Regions from separate parts of the uncultured Cloacibacillus sp. genome, predicted to be linked through region 2. Evidence: riboswitches for the same ligand, from Rfam matches in the RefSeq annotation. Region 2 holds a riboswitch; the other holds the start of a gene.

Region 1 (9,953 bases), on a different contig from region 2:
CGACGAGGTCGCACCAGCCGCAGCGGCGCGGACGTCCTGTCGTCGCGCCGAACTCGCCGCCTTTCTGACGCAGCTCTTCGCCGACCTCGCCCATCTCCTCGGTCGGGAAAGGACCTTCGCCGACGCGCGTGCAGTAGGCCTTCGCGACGCCTATCGAGCGGTCGATACGCGATGGACCGAAGCCGGAGCCGGTGCAGGCTCCGCCCGCGCAGGGGCTGGAGCTCGTGACGAAGGGGTAGGTGCCGTGGTCGATGTCGAGCAGCGTCGCCTGCGCGCCCTCGAAGAGGACGTTTCTGCCGCCGCGCACCGCTTCGTCGATTTCGAGGAAGGCGTCGCCGAGCATCGGCGCCATGCGGCGTCCCCAGGCGAGCGCCTTTTCGTATATTTCGTCGAAGTCGAGCGGCTCGGCTCCGTATATCTTCGTGAGTATGTCGTTTTTGATTTTAAGCGTGCGCGAGAGCTTGTCGCGCAGCACGTCGGGGTTGACGAGGTCTTCGGCGCGGATGCCTATGCGCTCGTATTTGTCGGCGTAGCACGGTCCGATGCCGCGGCCCGTCGTACCGATCTTCGTGCCTTCGGAGCGCGCTCCTTCGGCGAGTTTGTCTATTATTTTATGGTAGGGCATGACGATGTGCGCCGCGTGGCTGACGACGAGCTTCGCCGTTTTTTTGCCGCGCGCCGCGAGCCCGTCGAGTTCTTCGAAGAGCGTGTCGGGGTCGATGACGACGCCGTTGCCGATCACGCAGCTCTTGCCCGTGTAGAGTATGCCGGAGGGCAGCAGATGAAAGACGTATTTCTCGTTGTCCACGACGACGGTGTGTCCGGCGTTGGCTCCGCCCTGGTAGCGGACGACCACTCCGGCGTCCGCGGCGAGGACGTCTACGACGCGGCCCTTGCCTTCGTCGCCCCATTGCACTCCTATGACTATGTCAGTGCGTCCCTTCATTGCGATACACCTCTTTAAGCTGCCTTAATTTCATGGCCCTTACTATTAGGCCCAAACTTTGTTATTGTAATCAACGCGGCTTAAATTATCAAGCGCGCGTTAGGATATTTTACCTTCGCTTAACAGGAGCTTCTCTTCGCGCGAGAGCTTTTTTATCGCGGCCTCGCGGCTCATCGCCTCGCTTTTCGACGCGCACTCCTCGCTGTAGAGCAGCGTCACGGGCCTGCGCCCGCGCGTGTATTTCGCCCCGCGTCCCGCGTTGTGCGCCGCGAGACGCTTTTCTATGTCGTTGGTCCAGCCCGTGTAGAGGGTGCCGTCGGCGCAGAGCAGTATGTAGGCGCAGGGGGTCATATCGAAAACGCGCCGGGCGGCTCGGGCGCGAGCTCGTAGTACCAGTGCGGTATGAGGCCGAGACGCAGCAGCAGCGAGAGGAAGTCCCACAGGTCGTCAAGCCCGCGCACGGCGTCGTAGGCCTCGTACACCGCCGAGCCTATCCAGTAGGAGAGGCCGGTGAACGCCGAGAAGTGCGCGAGAAGCTCGAGCCAGTCGGAGCCGTCCCAATCGCGCACGACGCTGACGTCTGGCGCGTTAAGCTCAAAGGCCGGCGCGGGCGCGCAGCAGAGCGGCTGGAACGCGAGGAGGAGCGCGAGGATTATCGCTGCGATTTTTCTGCGTTGCGTAAAAATCATGGCTTTCCCATAAAAAGGGGCGGAGCAAAGCCCCGCCCGCAGGTTTTCGTTTATTCCACCGTGACGCTCTTCGCGAGGTTGCGCGGCATGTCTATATCGCAGCCGCGCTGGCGCGCGATGTAGTAGGCGAATAGCTGGAGCGGCACGACCGCAACGAAGGGGAAGAGCTCCGGCTCAGTCTCGGGCGTGAAGATGACGTTCTGCGTGTAGTGGCCGATTTCGGTATCGCCCTCGGTCGCGAGCGCGATTATCGGCGACTTGCGCGCCATCGACTCCTCGATGTTGGATATGGTCTTCTCCCAGAGGTCGTTCTTCGGCACGAGCGCGACGACGGGCAGCTCCTTGTCGAGCAGCGCTATCGGGCCGTGCTTCATCTCGCCTGCGGGATAGGCCTCGGCGTGGAGGTAGGATATTTCCTTGAGCTTGAGCGCGCCCTCGAGCGCCGGCGGGTAGGCTATGCCGCGGCCGATGAAGAAGAATCCGCGCGCGTCGGCGAAGTTGCGCGCGAGCGTCTCTATTTCCTTTTCGCGGTCGAGCATCGCGGCCTGTTTGCCGGGAATGTCCATGAGCGCAGAGACGAGGCGCTTTTCCGTGTTCGGGTCAAGCTCTCCGCGCAGCTTTGCGAGGTAAAGTCCGAGCAGTGTAAGTATCGTTATCTGCGCGGTGAATGTCTTAGTCGCGGCTACGCCTATTTCCGGCCCAGCCGGCGTGATGAGCGCGTCGCCGACCTCGCGGTGGATCGTCGAGCCGCGGACGTTCGTGATTACGAGGCACTTAGCGCCGCGCGCTTTAGCGAGACGCGCCGCGTGCAGCGTGTCCGCCGTCTCGCCGGACTGCGAGACGAATACGGCGAGCGTGTCGGGCCCCGACGGGATGTTCCTGTAGCGGTATTCCGACGCGACCTCCGTGCGGATTTCAAAATTGCCGAAGGTCTCCATTATATGCTGCGCGACTATCGTGGCGTAGTGCGACGTTCCGCAGGCGACGAAGTGGATGCGCTTCCACTGCGCGGCCTCCTCGGGAGTCCACGCGAGCTCGCGGCCGAGGTCGACCGCGTCGTCCGCGACGCGGCCCAGCAGCGTGTGCGCGACGACGTCGGGCTGTTCGTGAATTTCCTTGAGCATGAAGTGCGGGTATTTGCCGCGGTTCGTCATCGCGGCGTCCCAGTCGAGGTGCATCGAGGCCTTTTCGTGCTCGCGCCCCGAGAAGTCGAAGAATTTGCACCCTTCGCGGGTTATCTGCGCCATTTCGTCGTCGTCCATGAACCATACGTCGTGCGTGAACTCAAGCAGCGCGGTCGGGTCGGAGGCGCAGAAGCCCTCGTTCCCCGCGTGCCCGACGACGAGCGGCGAGCCCTTGCGCGCGACCCAGATTTCGCGCGGTTTGTCGTAGAACATGATGACGAGCGCGAAGGCGCCGCGGATGCGCGCCGTGAGCTTCACTATCGCTTCCTTCGGGTCTCCGTCGTAGACGTAGCCGAGGTACTGCACCGCGGACTCCGTGTCGGTCTCGGTGTGGAATTTAATGCCCTTTGATTCGAGCTCGGCGCGGATGTCGCGCGCGTTCTCGATGATGCCGTTATGGACGAGCACGACGCGGTCGTCGCTCGAAATATGCGGGTGCGCGTTGTTCTCCGTCACGCCGCCGTGCGTCGCCCAGCGCGTGTGGCCTATTCCGATGTCGCCCGTCAGCCCCGCAGCCGCGACCTTCTCCGCGAGCTGCGCGACGCGCCCGACGGTGCGAAGCTCGGAAATTCTGCCGTCCTTTATAACCGCTATGCCCGCGGAGTCGTAGCCGCGGTACTCATGCTTGGCGAGCCCTTCGAGAATTATCCTCGTCGTGTCCCTGTCGCCGACGTAACCCATAATTCCGCACATATATGATCATCCTTTCGCTGTCAGCAAAATGGTGGTTGTCGTGTCAATACCCACGTTATTTTATATCATGTTAACGCGCGGCGCGCAATTGCGGGCGCGCGCGGAATCAAAGCCAGCGAAGAGAAGAATATGAGAAGGAAAGAAAAATTTCCGAAGAGGGGCGCAGCGAGAGGCGGGCCGTATCTTCGGCCGAGAGGCGCGCCTTTACGACGCTGCCCGAAACGTCCGCGGAGAGCAGCACGGCTCCAGAGGCGCGCTCGAGCGCAAGCTGCGAAACCACGCCGCGCAGGACGTTCATATTTTCCGCACGCGGCGGCATTTCGACGGAAACTGTTATATCGGACGGGCTGAGCACGGCGGCGCGCGACGAAGCGCCGGGATAGGCGAACAGCGCCTGCCCGCCGGCGAAGGGGCGCGTCATGAAGCCGCCCTCGAGATGCCAGCCGCCGCGGAAGATGTTCTCCGCGCCCGTGCCCGCGACGCGGCCTCCGTAGAGGCTGACGACGTTCGACGCTATCTCGTAGAGCCACGCGGTGTCGTGCGTCGATACGATTACCGCCGCGCCGTATTCGCGCGAGGCGCGCACCGCGGCCTCCATCACGAGCTGCGCGCTCGCCTCGTCGACGTTCGCGGTCGGCTCGTCCAGGAGCAGCGCCTTCGGCCTCAGCGCAAGGCGCGCGGCGAGCGCGACGCGCTGCACCTCGCCGCCCGAAAGCCTGTACCACGGGCGCGAGGCAAACTCCTCGGGCGCGAGGCCGACCGCTTCGAGGCTCTCGCGCACGCGCGCATCGATGAGCCGCTTCTCCGCGCCGCGCAGCCGCAGGCCGTAGGCGACGTTCTCAAAGACCGAGCGCTTGAGCAGGTACGACTCCTGGAGCAGATAGGTGACCTCGCGCCGAATCTCGCGCTCGCGCCCAGCCGCGGGGCGTCCGTCGAAAATTATCTCGCCGGATGCCGGAATGAGGAAGGCGAGCACCTTCAGCAGCGTGGACTTGCCGCCGCCGTTCGGCCCGACGACGCCGGTGACGCAGCCCGCGTCTATGGAAAGCTCCGCGATGTCGAGGTTCGGGCGGCCTTTTTCGTAGCTCTGTCTGAGATTATGGATTTCGTAAAGCGGCGTGCTCATGTCGTGAAGCTGCGGGGCGGCGGGAAATCCCGCCGCCTCCGCCGCGCGGGAGTTATTTCCCGTGCTTCTTATTCCATTCGTCGGAGTTCGGGAAGAAGAGCGGCTCCCCGTACTGGTCGACCTTGAAATCCTTGATTATCGTCTGCGCCTCGTCGCCGCAGAGCCAGTCGACGAAGGCCACGACGTCCTTGTTGTTGACGTTCGGGAAGCGCTTCGGGCTCACTTCGATAGCCGCGATGAGGTTGAGCAGTATCGGGTCGCCCTCGACGAGCGGGACGATGTCGATTTTATTCTTCTTCGTGAGGTAGGTGGCGCGGTCCATCAGCGTGTAGGCTCCGCGGCGGTTCGTGAACTCCGTCGTGTGGCCGTTGCCGAGCTTGCCGAGCGAGAAGACCGTGTACCAGGCGTCCTTTTCGCCGTCCGGGGTGATTCCCGCAGCCTTCCAGACGTTCATCTCGGCGACGTGCGTGCCGGACATGTCGCCGCGGCTGACGAACTCGACGTCGGAGGCGGCGATTTTCTTAAACGCCTCGGCGGCGGACTTCATTCCCTTGATTCCCGCGGGGTCGTCCTTCGGGCCGAGGATTACGAAGTCGTTGTACATGATGTCGCGGCGGTTCTGCCCGTAGCCTTCGGCGATGAATTTATCCTCGAGAGCGCGCGCGTGGACGACGACCATGTCGAAGTCCCCGCCCTTCGCCTTTTCGAGCGTCGCGCCCGTTCCGGCCTTTTCGATGACGAATTCCGTCCCCGTCTTAGCCTTGAAGGTCTCGGCGAGCAGCGGGATTATGCCGGCGTCGACGGGGCCGATGGTGCTCGAGAGCTTTATCGTGCCCGCGAAGGCCGGAGAGCATATCAGAAGAGCGGCGAGAGCTATTGCAAACTTTTTCATAAGAAACACACCGTCCGTAATTTTATATTTTTTTGAAGCCTCAGTTCTGGCTCCTGCGGCGCAGGAAGGTCAGCGAAATGTTGAGAAGCAGCGAAATAAGTATGAGGATGACGCCGAGCGCTATGCCGAGCGCGAATTCGCCCTTGCCCGTCTCGAGCGTTATCGCCGTCGTTATCGTGCGCGTGTGCCATTTGATGTTGCCGCCGAGCATCATCGCCGAGCCGACCTCGCCGACGATGCGCCCGAAGGCCGTGAGCGCCGCGACGAGTATCATGAAGCGCGCCTCCCAGAGGCTCGTGAGCGCAAGACGCCCGCCCGACGCGCCGAGCGTCATGAGAGTCTGGCGCAGGCGGCTGTCGAGCCCTTCAATCGCCGCCGCCGTGTAGGCCGCGACTATCGGCGTGCCGAGTATCACCTGGCCTATCGCCATGCCGCGTACCGTGAAGAGCAGCTCCCAGTCGCCGAGCGGGCCGCGCCGCGAAATGAATGCGTAGACGAGCAGCCCGATGACGACGGTCGGAAGCGCGAGCAGCGTGTCCGTCACGGTGCGCACGGCGCGCTTTCCGGGAAAGTCGAAGTATCCTAGCAGAAAGCCCGTGGGAAGGCCGAAGAGCAGGACGCCCGCCATCGACAAGGCCGTGAGCTTGAAGGTGGTCACGACGATGACGGCCGTCTCCTCGTCCATCGTGAGGAGCATTCTGAAGGCCTGTATAAATCCCTCGGCTATGAAGTCCATGCGCGGCTGTCTCCGGATACGTTAAGACGCGCCGCGTGTGGGCGGCGCGTCCGCAAATTCTGCGATATTACTTCGCGGGGTCGGCGTCGGGGAAGAAGAGCTGCTTCCCTTCGAGCTTGAAGTTCGCGATGTCCTGCTGGACCTTCGGCGAGGTGATCCACTCGATGTACTTCACCGCGAGGTCGTGCTTCGCCTCGGGGTGCTTCTCGGGGTTGACCGCCATGACGCTGTACTTGTTGAGAAGCTCGGCGTCTCCCTCGCAGATGATGACGAGGCCCTCGCGTCCGTCGAGACCGGCGTCATACTTGATGAAGGTGCCGCGGTCGGTGAGCGCGTAGCCGCCCTGCTCCTCGGCGATGTTGATCGTCTTGAGCATTCCCTGGCCCGTCTGCACGTACCAAGCGGCCTTGTCGAAGTCCTTCACTCCGGCCTTGTCGAGGAGCTTGAGCTCGGCGGTGTGCGTGCCGGATTTGTCGGCGCGGCTGACGAGCTTCTGCTGCTTCTCGGCTATCGTCGCTATCGCTTCGATGACGGGCTTGCCCTTGACGCCCGCGGGGTCGTTAGCGGGGCCGATGAGGACGAAGTCGTTGTACATAACCTTGCGGCGGTCTACGCCGTAGCCCTCGGCCTCGAACTTGTCTTCCTGCGACGGGGCGTGCGTCAGCACGACGTCGACGTCGCCGTTGCGTCCGAACTCAAGAGCCTTGCCCGTTCCGACCGCGACCCACTGCACGTCGATGCCGGTGTCCTTGAGGCAGATCGGCGCGAGATAGTCGAGCAGTCCGGTGTCGTCGGTGCTCGTCGTCGTCGCCATACGGAGAACGGGCGCCTTGTCGGCCGCGGCCGCGAGCGAGGCGAAAGCCAGCACGCAGACCGCGAGCAGCAGCGCGATTAAAGAACCTTTTTTGTTGATACGCATGGGTATAAACCCCTCCTCGTGAGATTTATGCTGCGTCTACAGCCTTTATGTATCCGTCACGGAAAGAAGGGAGGCGGGTAAGGTACGGCCCGCGGCGCAAAGTCCCCTTTCCGCAGTGGGAGACGGCGACGTTTCCATCGCCGCCCTGACGTCCGGCGCTCATGGCGCAAGCTTTAGAAGGGCCGGATTCAGGGACGCAGGCGCTCGTTTTCCGAAAAGCGCGGACGAGAGCGCCCGTCGCGGCTATTGTACACTATTTAGCTCGTTTTGCGCCACAGTCGGGGACTAAAAAGAACAGAACCCGCGGCGGACGTTGGGGGCGTCCGCCGCGGGCGGAGAAAATTGTGTGATCCGCTGAAAAAAGAAAAAGACCGTCCTCTCGAGAGTACGGCCTTTGTAATATACAATGCAGCCGTTCGCCTTTCCGGAGGGAGGCCGCCGCGTTTCCGCCGTCGACCCTGTCGGCCTGGAGTCCGTAGGCTTTCACCCTTAGGCGCAGCAGGCTCGGAGAACCGTCCATATCCTTTGTCAGTGCTAAAATCTTACAACGAACGCGCGCGGATGGCAAGCGCCGCGCGCGCGCGTAAAAAATCGGTAAAACTGCGCTCCGTCAGAATTTGCAATAAACTGAAAATATCTTATACTGTACCGCACATATCTGCCGAAAAGGGAGAGATTGGCTTTGCGCATCGTAATAGTCGGAGCGGGAGAGGTCGGATACAGCGTAGCGAGGAACCTCTCGGCTGACGGTCACGACATCGTAATAGTCGAAGAAGACGAAGAGCGCGCGGCGCAGGCCGAAGAGACGCTCGACGTAATGGTGGTGAACGGCAACGGCGCGCGGCCCAGCGTGCTCGCGAAGGCGGGGATAACGGGCAAAAAGTCCGACGTCATGATGCTCATCGCCTGCACCAACAGGGACGAGGTCAACCTCATGGCCTGCTGGATAGCGAAGCGCTCGGGCGTGCCGCACGTGATAGCGCGCGCGGTCGGCCTCGAGTTCACAGACAACGAAAGCTGGGCGAACGACCTCGGCATCGACATGCTCGTGTCGCCGGAGCGTTCCGTCGCGAAGGATATAGAAGAGCTGCTCGAAGTGCGCGCGGCTCTGCACACAACGGAAATAGCGGGAGGGCGCGCCGGCATATACCTCTTCCGCGTCGCTCAGGACTCGCCGCTCTGCGGCCTTCCTTTATATGAAATACGCAAACGCAACCCCAAAATGATAATGCTCGTCGTCTGGGTCAAGAGCGGCGAGGACTCCTTCGTCCCGAAGGCATCCTACGCGCTGCAGCCCGGCGACCTCTGCTACACGATGTGCTACCGCTCGCAGATTCTCGAAATCGAGCGCCTCTTCCAGCCCGCGAAGTCGAAGCGGCTGAAGCGCGTATTCATCATCGGCGCGGGAAAGATCGGACATCAGACGGCGGAAAGGCTGCTCGCGCACATACGCGGCATCGACCTGCGCATCGTCGACGAGGACCGCGCGAAGTGCGAGAAGTTCGCGGGCGAGCTGCCGCGCGCGATGATTTTATGCGGCAACGGCGCGGACGCGGAATTCCTTAAATCCGAGGGCATAACGGACGCCGACGGCTGCGTCGCCGCGACGGAGCACGACGAGACGAACCTCATGCTCGCGGTACTCGCGAAGACGCTCGGCGTATCGAAGAGCATCGCCGTCGTGCGCAACCACAACTACCTCGGCATGACGAACCACATCCCCGTGGACGCGATAGTGAACCGCAACCAGACGCTCGCCGACGTGATAACGCGCAGCGTCCGCTACCCCGGAACGTCGAACGTCCTCACAGTCCTCGAGGAGATAAGCGCCGAGGCCGTGGAGACGACCGTCGCCTCCGGCTCGACGGCCGACGGTAAAAAGCTGATGGAGCTGACGATGCCGGAGGGCTCGCTCATCGGACTGCTCGACCGCGGCGGCGAGATGCTGATACCGACGGGGCAGACGGAGCTCCGGGGCGGGGACAAGATAATAATCTTCGGCACTGCCGCCTCGATGGAAGCGGCGCTCGCGATTTTCGGATAGGGGCGCGCCGTCTTGAATTACGCGATAGTCGCCAAGTTTCTGGCAATGATAACTTTCACGGTCACGGTTTCGATGGGCTTTCCGTTCATCTGGGCCGTGGCTGACGGTACGCGCGACATCAAAGCGTTCCTGCTTTCCGCGCTCGCGGGTCTCGCGCTGTCGGGCCTCCTCGCGCTCGCGGGACGCGGCGCGAACCGCGGCAGCATGGGTGCGCGCGAGGCTATCGCATGCGTCACGCTCGCGTGGATAGCCGCTTCGTTCGTCGGCTGCCTTCCATACATATTCGACGGCACGATACCCTCTTTCACCGACGCATATTTCGAGGCGATGTCCGGCTTCACGACGACGGGAGCATCCGTCATCCGCGAGATGGAGCCCGTGCCGCGCGGCATACTGATGTGGCGCGCGACGACGCACTGGCTCGGCGGCATGGGAATAGTCGTCCTCGTCATCGCGATGCTCCCGCTGCTCGGCGGCAACATGACCTACCTCTTCAAGGCCGAAAGCCCGGGCCCGACGCTCGAGAAGGTCAGCCCGCGCATCACCGAGATGGCGACGACGCTGTGGAAAATCTACGTCGGCATCACAATCGTCGGCGTCGTCCTGCTCATGGCGGGAGACATGAATTTCTACAACGCGATAGCGCATTCCTTCGCCGCCGTATCGACGGGAGGATTCTCGACGCACACCGCGAGCGTCGCGCACTACGACTCAGCATACCTCG
Region 2 (9,953 bases):
AAATGTCAAAACTTTCTATACAAATCATACGAAAGTACACAATAATGAGCAATATTTAGTTGAAATTAGGAATGTTGTGCGCCTTTCTGGTCGATTTATGTTTATTAAAATTCACGGAGAAAATTTGTAAAGAGCGGCGCGCACGGGGAAGCTGCGCAAAATTACGGCCGCGGGCGCGGCTTCGGCGAAGCGCGCGCAATTTACGCGCGGACGCGCGGCGCAGGGCGAGGACGAATATCGTGCGGAAGCGCCTGGCGCTCACGGCGCAGGCGTAATTTACGCACGGGCCGCGCGCGTTTGCCGGGCGGCGCGGCGCGCGCGCGGACTGCCGCGCTTCCGGCGCGTGCGCAGTTCGTGCGGGGAAGGGCGCGCGTTTATGGCGCGGCGCGGCGCTCTGAGGCGCGCATAAAATTCGTCCCGCCGCGTAAGCTTCGCGGCGGGACGTGAAGTCATCGGATTTTCGTAAATTCAGCGCTAGAGCAGCGCCATGCGGTAGCGTTTCTCGGGGCGGCCGACGCGGCGGTAGGCGTACTCGACGACCACGCGCTCGCTGAGCGTCAGAAATTCAAGATAGCGGCGCGCCGTCGAGCGCGAGATGCCGAGGCGGTCGCCGACCTCCTGCGCGGAGAAGGTTCCTTCGTTCTCCTTGAGGAAGGACTCGATGTCGTTGAGGCACTTGAGCTGCAGCCCCTTCGGTATCGTGCGGTTGTTGGCCCACGAGGGGTCGTGCGTCTTCATCGCGACGAGCGCGTCTATGTCCTCCTGCTGCCACGGGCTCGTGCGCCCGGTCAGCGAATGATGGTAGATCTGGTAATTTTTGAGCGCGGCGCGCAGCCGGTCGAACGAGAAGGGTTTGACGAGAAACTCGAAGACGCCCGCGCATATCGCTTTGCGCACGAGCTCCGGGTTGTCGCCAGACGAGACGACGATGTAGTCGGTGCGCGGGAACTCCTTGCGCAGCTCGTCGATTTCGTCGAAGGCGCTGAACTCCTTGAGGTAGAGGTCGAGCAGCACGAGGTCGACGTCGACGCAGCGCATCGCCTCGAACATCTGCGGCCCGGTGTCGACCCTCTTCAGCAGCGTGAAGGATGTGTCGTTGAGGATCACGTCGGAATATAATTTTTGAAGCAGCGGGTCTGATTCGGCTATGAGGACTTTCAGGCTGCGCAACGCTCCGTTCCCCCTCTCGTGTATTTTGTGCCGGGGCTCCCGCGGGTACGGGAACGGGAAAAGGGCGCGCGGGCGCTCAGTCATGAATCCTTTTCCCCTTTCCAAACGGGAGGCGCCGGCGTTTCCGCGGGCACCCATCGGCCTGACGCCATAGAAGCGCGCTTCCGCAGGTCGGCAGGCTCGGGGTATTATTCACTTTTAACCGCTTTTGATTATAACAACTGAGGTGCACTTGTCAACAAGCGCGCGCGCCGCCGCGCGATTCGCAAATGCGCCGCGGCGGCAAGTTGTATATAATAGAAGCGCACATAAGAGCCGCTCGCTCAATTCATGGAAAGAGGTGCCCTCTATGACGAATCAGATATGGAATCCGCAGGAATACAGAAAGAGCGCGGACTTCGTCCCCGAGATGGGGCGGGCCGTGATAGAGCTGCTTGAGCCGAAGGCCGGAGAAAGGATACTCGACCTCGGCTGCGGCACGGGAGTGCTCGCGAAGGAGCTCGCCGCGGCGGGCTGCACCGTCGTCGGGACGGACTCGAGCCCCGAGATGGTCGAGGCTGCGCGCACGGCGGGAGTGGACGCGAGGCTCGCCGACGCGCAGACGCTGAAGATGGATGAAAAGTTCGACGCGGTGCTGAGCAACGACGCGCTGCACTGGATGCCGGACCAGTACGCCGTCGTGCGCCGCGTCTGGAATTTGCTGAAGCCGGGCGGGCGCTTCGCCGCCGAGTGCGGAGGCGAGGGCTGCGTGCGCGTCATACGCGAGGGCATGAAGATCGCGCTGATCAAGCGCGGCATAGACTACAAGGCGCGCAACCCGTGGAAGTTCCCGGAGCTCGGCACTTTCTCCGACATTCTCGAAAACCAGGGCTTTCAGGTGAAGTTCATCGCGCGCATCGACCGCCCGACGCCGCTGGTCCACGGCCTGCGCCGCTGGCTCGAGGTGTTCTCCGCGAGCCACACCGACGGCTTTACGTCGGAAGAGAAAGAAGCTTTTTATAAGGAAGTCGAGGACTACTGCCGCCCGATGCTCTACAGCGACGCCAACGGCTGGAATGCCGATTATGTGCGTCTGAGGTTCCTCGCAGTGAAGCCGGAGGAGTAGCCGACGGAGGCAAAAGCAATGATTATACTATTATAAATCTATTATAATAGTATAAAGAACAATTTAGCGCTCCTAACTGACCACATAAGCTAGGAGCGCTAAGTTTAAATTTAGAATATATCGTCTAGTAATCAGCTATTTGTTTTCTTACTATTCCGTCTTTCTGAAACTACATTTGCTATCATTACAGCGATAAGCACGAGTCCCCAAATCAGATTCTTGTAATAATCCGATATATTCTGGAACATTGCAAATCCAGAGGAAAGCGTCTGAAGGATCACGACAGCTATTACAAGTCCCATGACCTTACCTTTACCGCCATTGGGATTTACCCCGGCAAGTACGCATATAAGGATAGCCGGCATGAGGTATGATTTACCGAAATCCGACCGTGCAGAATTGAAATGGCCGCACATAAGAAGTCCTGATACGGCAGAAAGCATACCGCTTATCATATACGTAAGCGTGATAACTCTTGTGTTGTTTATGCCGGAAAAACGCGACGCTACTTTATTCGAACCTACCATATAAATTTTGAACCCAAGAGAAGTCTTATACAATATGAAAGCGACAACGCATGCACAGACGGCAAAGACTAACGCGGTAACCGGGATTATCTCAAACAGTTTATAGTTTACGACATGATTTAAGATCGGCGGGAGTCCTCTTATTGATGAGCCGTTCGTTATACCTATAGCCATGCCAAGAATTATGTCAGACGCACCAAGCGTGGCAACCATTGCAGGAATACCTATACGGGCTATAAAACTACCGGATAGTATTCCGCAAAGCGCTCCGACCAAAAGACTTAACATGACGGTAGCTATAAGAACAGCGACCTGGACGAGTAATGAAGCTCCTTCCGGCATCACGGCTTTCATAAACATGCAGCCGACTATACCAGCCAAATCAGCCACAGCTACGACGGTTAGATCGATGCCTCCGCTGACCATCGCCAACATCATTCCCAAAGCCAAGACGCCCATTTCTGGGAAAAGATATGCAACGAGTCCCAGCTGTTCCCAAGAAAACGCCCCATGCGTAGCGATGTAAAGTACCGCAACTGAGAGCAGAAACATCACTATCAATTTAACGTTGTTGGCGTTCTTCTGCAGCAGACCGCGCATGCTGGAACTGTTCTTATTCATGGTCAGAACCTTCTTTGTTTTCTAATATATTGCCAGAGACTTTTCTTTCAGCAGAAAGCAGCTTATAGGCGGACATGCTCACTCCCGCGATTATAAGTATCCCAGTCATAAACTTACTCCAGTTCGTCGGTATGCCGAGCAGTATCAAATTGTTTGAGATAAGCTTCATCAATAGCACGCCAAGAAAAGTACCAAATACAGTACCGTTTCCTCCGGAGATACTTGCACCGCCAAGCACGACAGCTGCAATGATGGTCATTTCGTATCCGTCGAAAAAGTTTATCTGACATATTCCAGAAAGAGTAACCTGCGTCAGTCCTGCAATGCCGCCTATGATGCCCATGAACGCAAAGACAAAAATACGTATGAAAGCAACATTGAAACCGGCCCTTTCAGCAGCGACCATGTCTCCGCCGACCGCATATATCCCTCTACCAAGGAGCGTATACTTCAATATAAAATGCACTATCAGGAGTACGGCTATCAAGAGGAATATACTGACATGCATCGAACTGCCTAGGCCAGTCGCCGCGCTCCTGACCGAAAAGAGGTTCGCCGCAGCCATGTCGGCAAGCGGTGCAGGCAGAGACGAGATTACCCTGCTTTTCAGCACCCCTTGTGTAAAGCCAAGATATATACTGCATGTGCCAAGTGTGATTATAAGCGTGGGAAGTCTCAGCCAAGCGGCTAGCACGCCGTTTATCACACCAAGAAGCAGTCCGATAGCCCCAGCGAGTACAAATCCCCATACGACTGGGCCGGTATAGTGGGTAGTTTGAAACAACTTTGTAACAAAGAACATACAGAGCATTGCATTATAAGGAAACGAAACGTCTATATTCCCAGATGCGATAACCATAAGCAATCCAGCAGCCATCATCCCTGGAACTATAAGGCTCCTCACTAAGTCTACAAGATTGTTCGCAGTAAAAAACTGTCCGCTCTTAGCCTGTATTATGAAAGAAAGAGCTATGATTATCAGCGTCACATAAAACTCGCTGCGTCTAAGTAGCGTCTTCATTACAGAACAGCCTCTTTCTTACCCGTGATAAGGTTTTGAAGTGTTTCCACCGTCAGGTCTGTATTTTTATGTTCACTGACGATTTTTCCATTTTTGATAATTAATATACGGTTGCAGTTCATTAATATCTCGCTGATATCGTCCGAAATCAATATGATAGCCATATTCTTTTGCTGGGCCAGAGCCCTCAAGTAATTATGAATATCGAACTTGGCTCCGATGTCGACGCCTACAGTAGGCCCGTTGAGTATAAGCACTTTCGGCGAAGTTTCAAGCCATTTTCCAAGGACCACTTTCTGCTGGTTACCTCCAGACAGAGTCTGGATGCCGTCTTCAAGTTTATCAAGTTTTATTCCCAGATCTGCAACCCACTTTTTAGAATCGGCTCGTCCTTTATCGAAGTCCACAATCCCATTGCTCTTCTTGATACCGTCGATATGAGCGGCAATCATATTGTTTTCAATTGACTGCGTCAAGAACAATCCCTCAGTAAGTCTGTCTTCCGGTACATATGCGACATTGAGCTTCAGCGCGTCCATCGGAGTCCGAATCGAGGTTTCCTTCCCGTCGATATAGATACAGCCCTTATCTGCGGAATAAAGACCGAAAAGCGCTTTTGCGAGCTCAGTGCGCCCTGACCCCAGAAGTCCAGTTATACCTAAAATCTCCCCAGGATAGATCTCAAAATTTATATTTTCAAAGCCGTTTTTGAGGCATAGATTCTCTACTTTAAAGATGCTCCGAGATCTATCGATCTCATCCGGTACGAAATAATTTTCTTCGATCTTGCGCCCAGTCATGTAGTAGACAAAACTTTCGTTATCTACATTTTTTGCATCATCAGTGACTATAAGCTTCCCATTACGGAAAATAGTAAAACGCTCAGCTATTTCAAAAACTTCGTCTAATTTATGACTAATGAAAAGTACCGATATGCCTTCGCTCTGAAGCTGTCGTATAACCTTGAACAGCTTATCTACCTCTCGTCTTGTAAGTGCTGACGTCGGCTCGTCCATTATGATCAGCTTCGAGTTATGCAAAATGGAGCGTGCTATCGCGATAAGCTGTTTGTCTGCGACAGAAAGCGTTCCAACCTCTGCATCAAGAGGCAGCTCAATTCCTATATGTTCCAGAGACTGCCTTGCTATCTTGTATACATTTTTCCAGCTCACTAGTCTCTTTTTGCTGTAAAGTTCATAATTCAAAGCTATGTTTTCTGCGACCGTCAGATTCGGGAAAATAGACATATCCTGGTATATAACCTGTATGCCAAGCTGAATGGACTGATTGATCGTCAGATGTTTATAAGAGATGCCATCAAATATTATCTCGCCTTCGTCAGGCTGATAAAAACCAGATACGATCTTGATGAGAGTGGATTTTCCGCTGCCGTTTTCGCCAAGAAGGCAGTGTATTTCCCCTCTGCCTATCGCAAGATCGACTTTATCCAGCGCTTTGACCCCTCCAAAACGCTTCGATATACCGCGTACCTCTAATAATGTATCTCTCATTATGATTCCCCACTGTCACAGAAAAAACAAGCCCACGCATCCGCACGCTCCGAATGCGCAGGCGTGCATGCAGCGTCAGTCCTCAGAAGCTAGAACTGATACTTATCCATATTGTCCTTATTGATTACCAAAACCGCGTTTCCGCTCAAGTTCTTACCGTCGGCGTTGAGTTTGTTATAACCATCTATACCGAGGTCGAGACCTGCTTTAATATCAGCCTGCTTGCCGTCGAGGCACATGATGGCAAGCTTGCACATTGCCTGTCCTGCACCAGCGGGATCCCAGCAAAGCACGCACGGGTTAGAACCGGACTTAAGGTAGGGGCCCGAGACTGACGGTACGCCAGTTCCGACGGCGAACATTTTGCCGGTCATTCCAAGCTCGTCTATAGCTTTCGCAGCTCCCGGCGGGTCATAGCTGGACGCACCGATGAAGCCCTTTATATCAGGATATTTTTTAATAATTTCTTTTGCCTTGTTATAGGCCATATCCATATTGTCTTCACACTCGATACGCTTTTCCGGAATCAGCGTCATCTTTGGATATTTTTTCTGCTGGTGTGCGACGGCTGCATCCATCCACTGGTTGTGCGAAACAGACGACAGGAACGCAACCATAGTCACGTAACTTCCTTCTTCGCCCATCTGCTTTGCGAGTTCGTCCATCATCGCTTCGCCATATTCCTGGTTGTTGAAGGCTTCGAGGTCATAATCGCACATCTCAAAACCAGCAGCTTCGTGCGTAATGACTTTGATGCCCTTGTCCATTGCTTTTTTCAGCGTTGGCTTACAGGCTTCCGGGTCGATCGGGACGACGCAGAGAGCGTCTATATCCTGCACGATCAGCGTTTCAATTACCTGGATCTGCTCTGCCGAGTCCGTCTTTGACGGCCCTTTCACGTAGCAATTGACTCCGCTTTCGTCAGCAAACGCGTCAACGCCTTCCTGCATACGCAGGAACCATGGGTCGGACATATCTTTAACAACGACGGCTATGGTATAGTCTTTACCTTCAGCGTACGCAGGAGCGCTGGAGAGAGCGAATCCTCCAAACAAGAACGCCGCTATCGGTACAAGCAGCAAACTCATTAATTTCTGTTTCACGTGGTCCCCTCCTTCTACTTACACGATAAACTCCGAAGCCGCAAATCCTTCAGAATTTTCATCATTTTACTGTTCCGACCGAACATATCGTGCAGCTCAGTATAAAAACGATAGAGCTCGTCATACACGATGACATTGTCCGGGACCGGCGTATAGATACGCTCTGTTTTCGGAACAAGCCGTTCTGCCGCCTCATAAAAATCTGCGCAACCTTCAGTTCCGCCGACAGCGACCGCACCGCATACGGCTGCACCGCGCGCAGAAATATTGTCAATGCATGGGACAGATATTTCCCTGCCTAGAATATCTGCGCAGGTCTGCATGATCCACGGACTTTTCGCCGGAATGCCGCCAACGGCGTGGACTCTGTCGATTTTTACACCTCCCCGTTCATGATTTTCGAGGATCATACGTGAGCCGAACAGATTCGCTTCAACCAAAGAACGGTATATCTCCTCCGGTTTGGTAGAAATAGTCAGCCCGATCATAGCCCCCGATAGATTGTAATTTGATAAAATACTTCTGTTTCCATTGAGCCAGTCCAGAGCAAGAATTCCACATTCTGCGGGTCTCAAAGCAGCAGCTTTTGCACCTAAACTTTCAAGTACGTTTACGCCGCGAAGCGTCGCCTCGGCTTTGTATTCAGCAGGAACGCAGTTATGTGCGAACCAAGAGAACACATCTCCGGTCGCCGGCTGTCCTGACTCATAACTGTAAAGCCCTGGAATCATGCCGTCTGCGGCTATGGAACATACCCCGTCAATAGGCTGCAAGTCTTTATACAGCATCTGGTGACAAGTACTTGTTCCCATTACGAGTATCATGCTGCCGCTTTGCGTGACTCCAATGCCGCTTGCGACGACGGCGCTGTCACCGTGTCCTGCCGCAATGACTGTTCTCTCTGTCAGACCAAGACGATCCGCAGCTTTTTTCGTCAAACGGCCAGCGGCATCGCCAGGCTTTAAAAGATGTCCGGAGAGTTTCATTTCGCCGATGTTTTTTAGTTCTGGTGCGAGAGCGCCAAGAAAATCATTATCAGGGAAACCTCGGCCTTTTATCCAGAAAGCATTCACTCCAAGGATACCATAGTTCCGCGTGACTTCTCCTGTCATCCACTGAACTATCCAGTCGACAGCCTCGATAAAATAATCTGCAGCTTGGTATATTTCTGGGTCTTCTCTAAGAACCTGCATAACTTTAGGAAAAACCCATTCAGACGAAACGCTGCCGCCAAAATATATTTTTAACCAATCTGTATGTTTCTTTGCGTAATCTTCTATTTCTTCTGCATATTTTTGAGCGCCATGATGTTTCCATAGTTTCGGCCAGGCATTTGGACAATGTTTATATTTGTCGATCATGCACAACGGCGTTCCGTCGCTGAGAACGGGCAATAGCGTACAGTTCGTGAAATCAGTTCCAAGGCCTACGACATCGTCTGGTGAAATTCCTCCGTCTGAAAGCATCTTTTTCGAGACAAATTCCATGCTCTCAATCCAGTCCTCTGGAGACTGAAGGAACCATTCCGGAGGCAACACGACATCGCTGTTTGGCAGATTTCCAGATATCACTCCGTTTGAATATTCTTTTTCGGCCGAGGCAAGCAGTTTACCGTCATTTAAGCTGAGCGCTACACCGCGGCACGACATCGTACCGAAGTCAAATCCGAATACGCATTTGCTCATCCACAGAGACTTCCTTTATATCACGGATATCACGCCGCGTTCAGCGTACGCTCCTGACGACGTCCATGAATTCCTTGACACGTCTTCTATCGACCTGATTCTCGAACTTACCGTCGTACTTAAACGTTGTGGCTACAACGGCTCCATCAGCTATTTCAAGCAGGCGCGCAATAGTTTCCTTACGGCAGCCAGTATTTGCGAATACGACCGTTTCCGGGACCTCTTCTTTGACTTCCTTAAGCGTACTCATATCGGTCGGGGAACCGGCAGTAAGCCCCGAGACGCACAGCGCATCCGGTTTGCAGTTGAATACGGTCGACTTCGCTATTTGGCGTATATCCCTGTCTGCAAGGTACTTGGCAGCTTCCGGTACTATATTGAAAAGGAGCTTGACGTTTTCCGCTCCAATAGACCTCTGATGCCTGACGACTTCTCCGCAGTGAGTATTCCATAATCCAAAGTCGCTCGCATAAACGCCAGTGAATATTTCGCGTATAAATTTCGCGTCGACGGCAGCTGCGAGGTCAAGCGACGCCTGAGGATCCCATAGCACGTTCACACCATAAGGCACGTCTATATTAGGCATCAGTTCCCCAATAACGCGTGCCATCGCGGCGACAGTTTCTGTATTAACTTTGGTCAGGTAAGGAAGGCTGAATTCGTTGCTAAACATTATAGCGTCAACGCCGCCATCCTGAAGCGCATCGAGATCCTCTTTCGCTTTCTCTATAACATATTTCATACCTTTGTTTTTGTCATAATACGGATCGCCTGGCATAGCCTGCAGATGGAGCATCGCTATAATAGCCTTTTCCGTTCCGATAACTTCTTTGAGCCAACTCATTTGTATATCCTCCTAAACTAATATTAACTGACGGACCTTAGTCCTCATGGATTTTGCCGTCTCTGCATCTATACCGCTGTCTGTGATGACGGCGTCAAACTTATCCCAGTCACAGACCTTAGCCAAGGCTTTTTGCCCGAACTTGCTGTGATCTGCGAGCAAGACGACTTTTTTGCCGCTTGACGCCATGCTTTGCTTTATACCTATCTCCATAAAATTACTGTTGAATACGCCGTGCTCCACGCTCGCAGCGTCGGCGCCAACAAAGGCAATATCAACATAAAGCCTCTTTATGAATTCCTCCGCGATATCGCCGACAAGAACGCTGAAACCGTCTCTGCGGATGCCGCCTGTCACTATCATCGT

Evidence for each region. Region 2 has a riboswitch for molybdenum cofactor ahead of ABGT66_RS12330 (response regulator). Riboswitches for the same ligand answer to the same signal wherever they lie in the genome.
Region 1: another riboswitch for molybdenum cofactor. It lies ahead of ABGT66_RS01880 (substrate-binding domain-containing protein); the one in region 2 lies ahead of ABGT66_RS12330 (response regulator).

What each region holds. Positions count from the first base shown of each region.
Region 1 is NZ_CAWUXW010000001.1:409,388-419,340, forward strand. Features, by position in the region: gene ABGT66_RS01845 (adenylosuccinate synthase) at 1-946, opposite strand, end outside; gene ABGT66_RS01850 (GIY-YIG nuclease family protein) at 1,046-1,297, opposite strand; gene ABGT66_RS01855 (hypothetical protein) at 1,294-1,635, opposite strand; gene glmS (glutamine--fructose-6-phosphate transaminase (isomerizing)) at 1,686-3,512, opposite strand; gene ABGT66_RS01865 (energy-coupling factor ABC transporter ATP-binding protein) at 3,619-4,638, opposite strand; gene ABGT66_RS01870 (substrate-binding domain-containing protein) at 4,691-5,530, opposite strand; gene ABGT66_RS01875 (ABC transporter permease) at 5,571-6,266, opposite strand; gene ABGT66_RS01880 (substrate-binding domain-containing protein) at 6,334-7,185, opposite strand; molybdenum cofactor riboswitch at 7,274-7,391, opposite strand; molybdenum cofactor riboswitch at 7,587-7,707, opposite strand; gene trkA (Trk system potassium transporter TrkA) at 7,868-9,229, shown strand; gene ABGT66_RS01890 (potassium transporter TrkG) at 9,242-9,953, shown strand, end outside.
Region 2 is NZ_CAWUXW010000005.1:219,382-229,334, forward strand. Features, by position in the region: gene ABGT66_RS12330 (response regulator) at 475-1,170, opposite strand; molybdenum cofactor riboswitch at 1,249-1,368, opposite strand; gene ABGT66_RS12335 (methyltransferase domain-containing protein) at 1,520-2,275, shown strand; gene ABGT66_RS12340 (ABC transporter permease) at 2,407-3,423, opposite strand; gene ABGT66_RS12345 (ABC transporter permease) at 3,416-4,444, opposite strand; gene ABGT66_RS12350 (sugar ABC transporter ATP-binding protein) at 4,444-5,955, opposite strand; gene ABGT66_RS12355 (autoinducer 2 ABC transporter substrate-binding protein) at 6,045-7,058, opposite strand; gene ABGT66_RS12360 (ribulokinase) at 7,073-8,743, opposite strand; gene ABGT66_RS12365 (BtpA/SgcQ family protein) at 8,784-9,587, opposite strand; gene ABGT66_RS12370 (DeoR/GlpR family DNA-binding transcription regulator) at 9,600-9,953, opposite strand, start outside.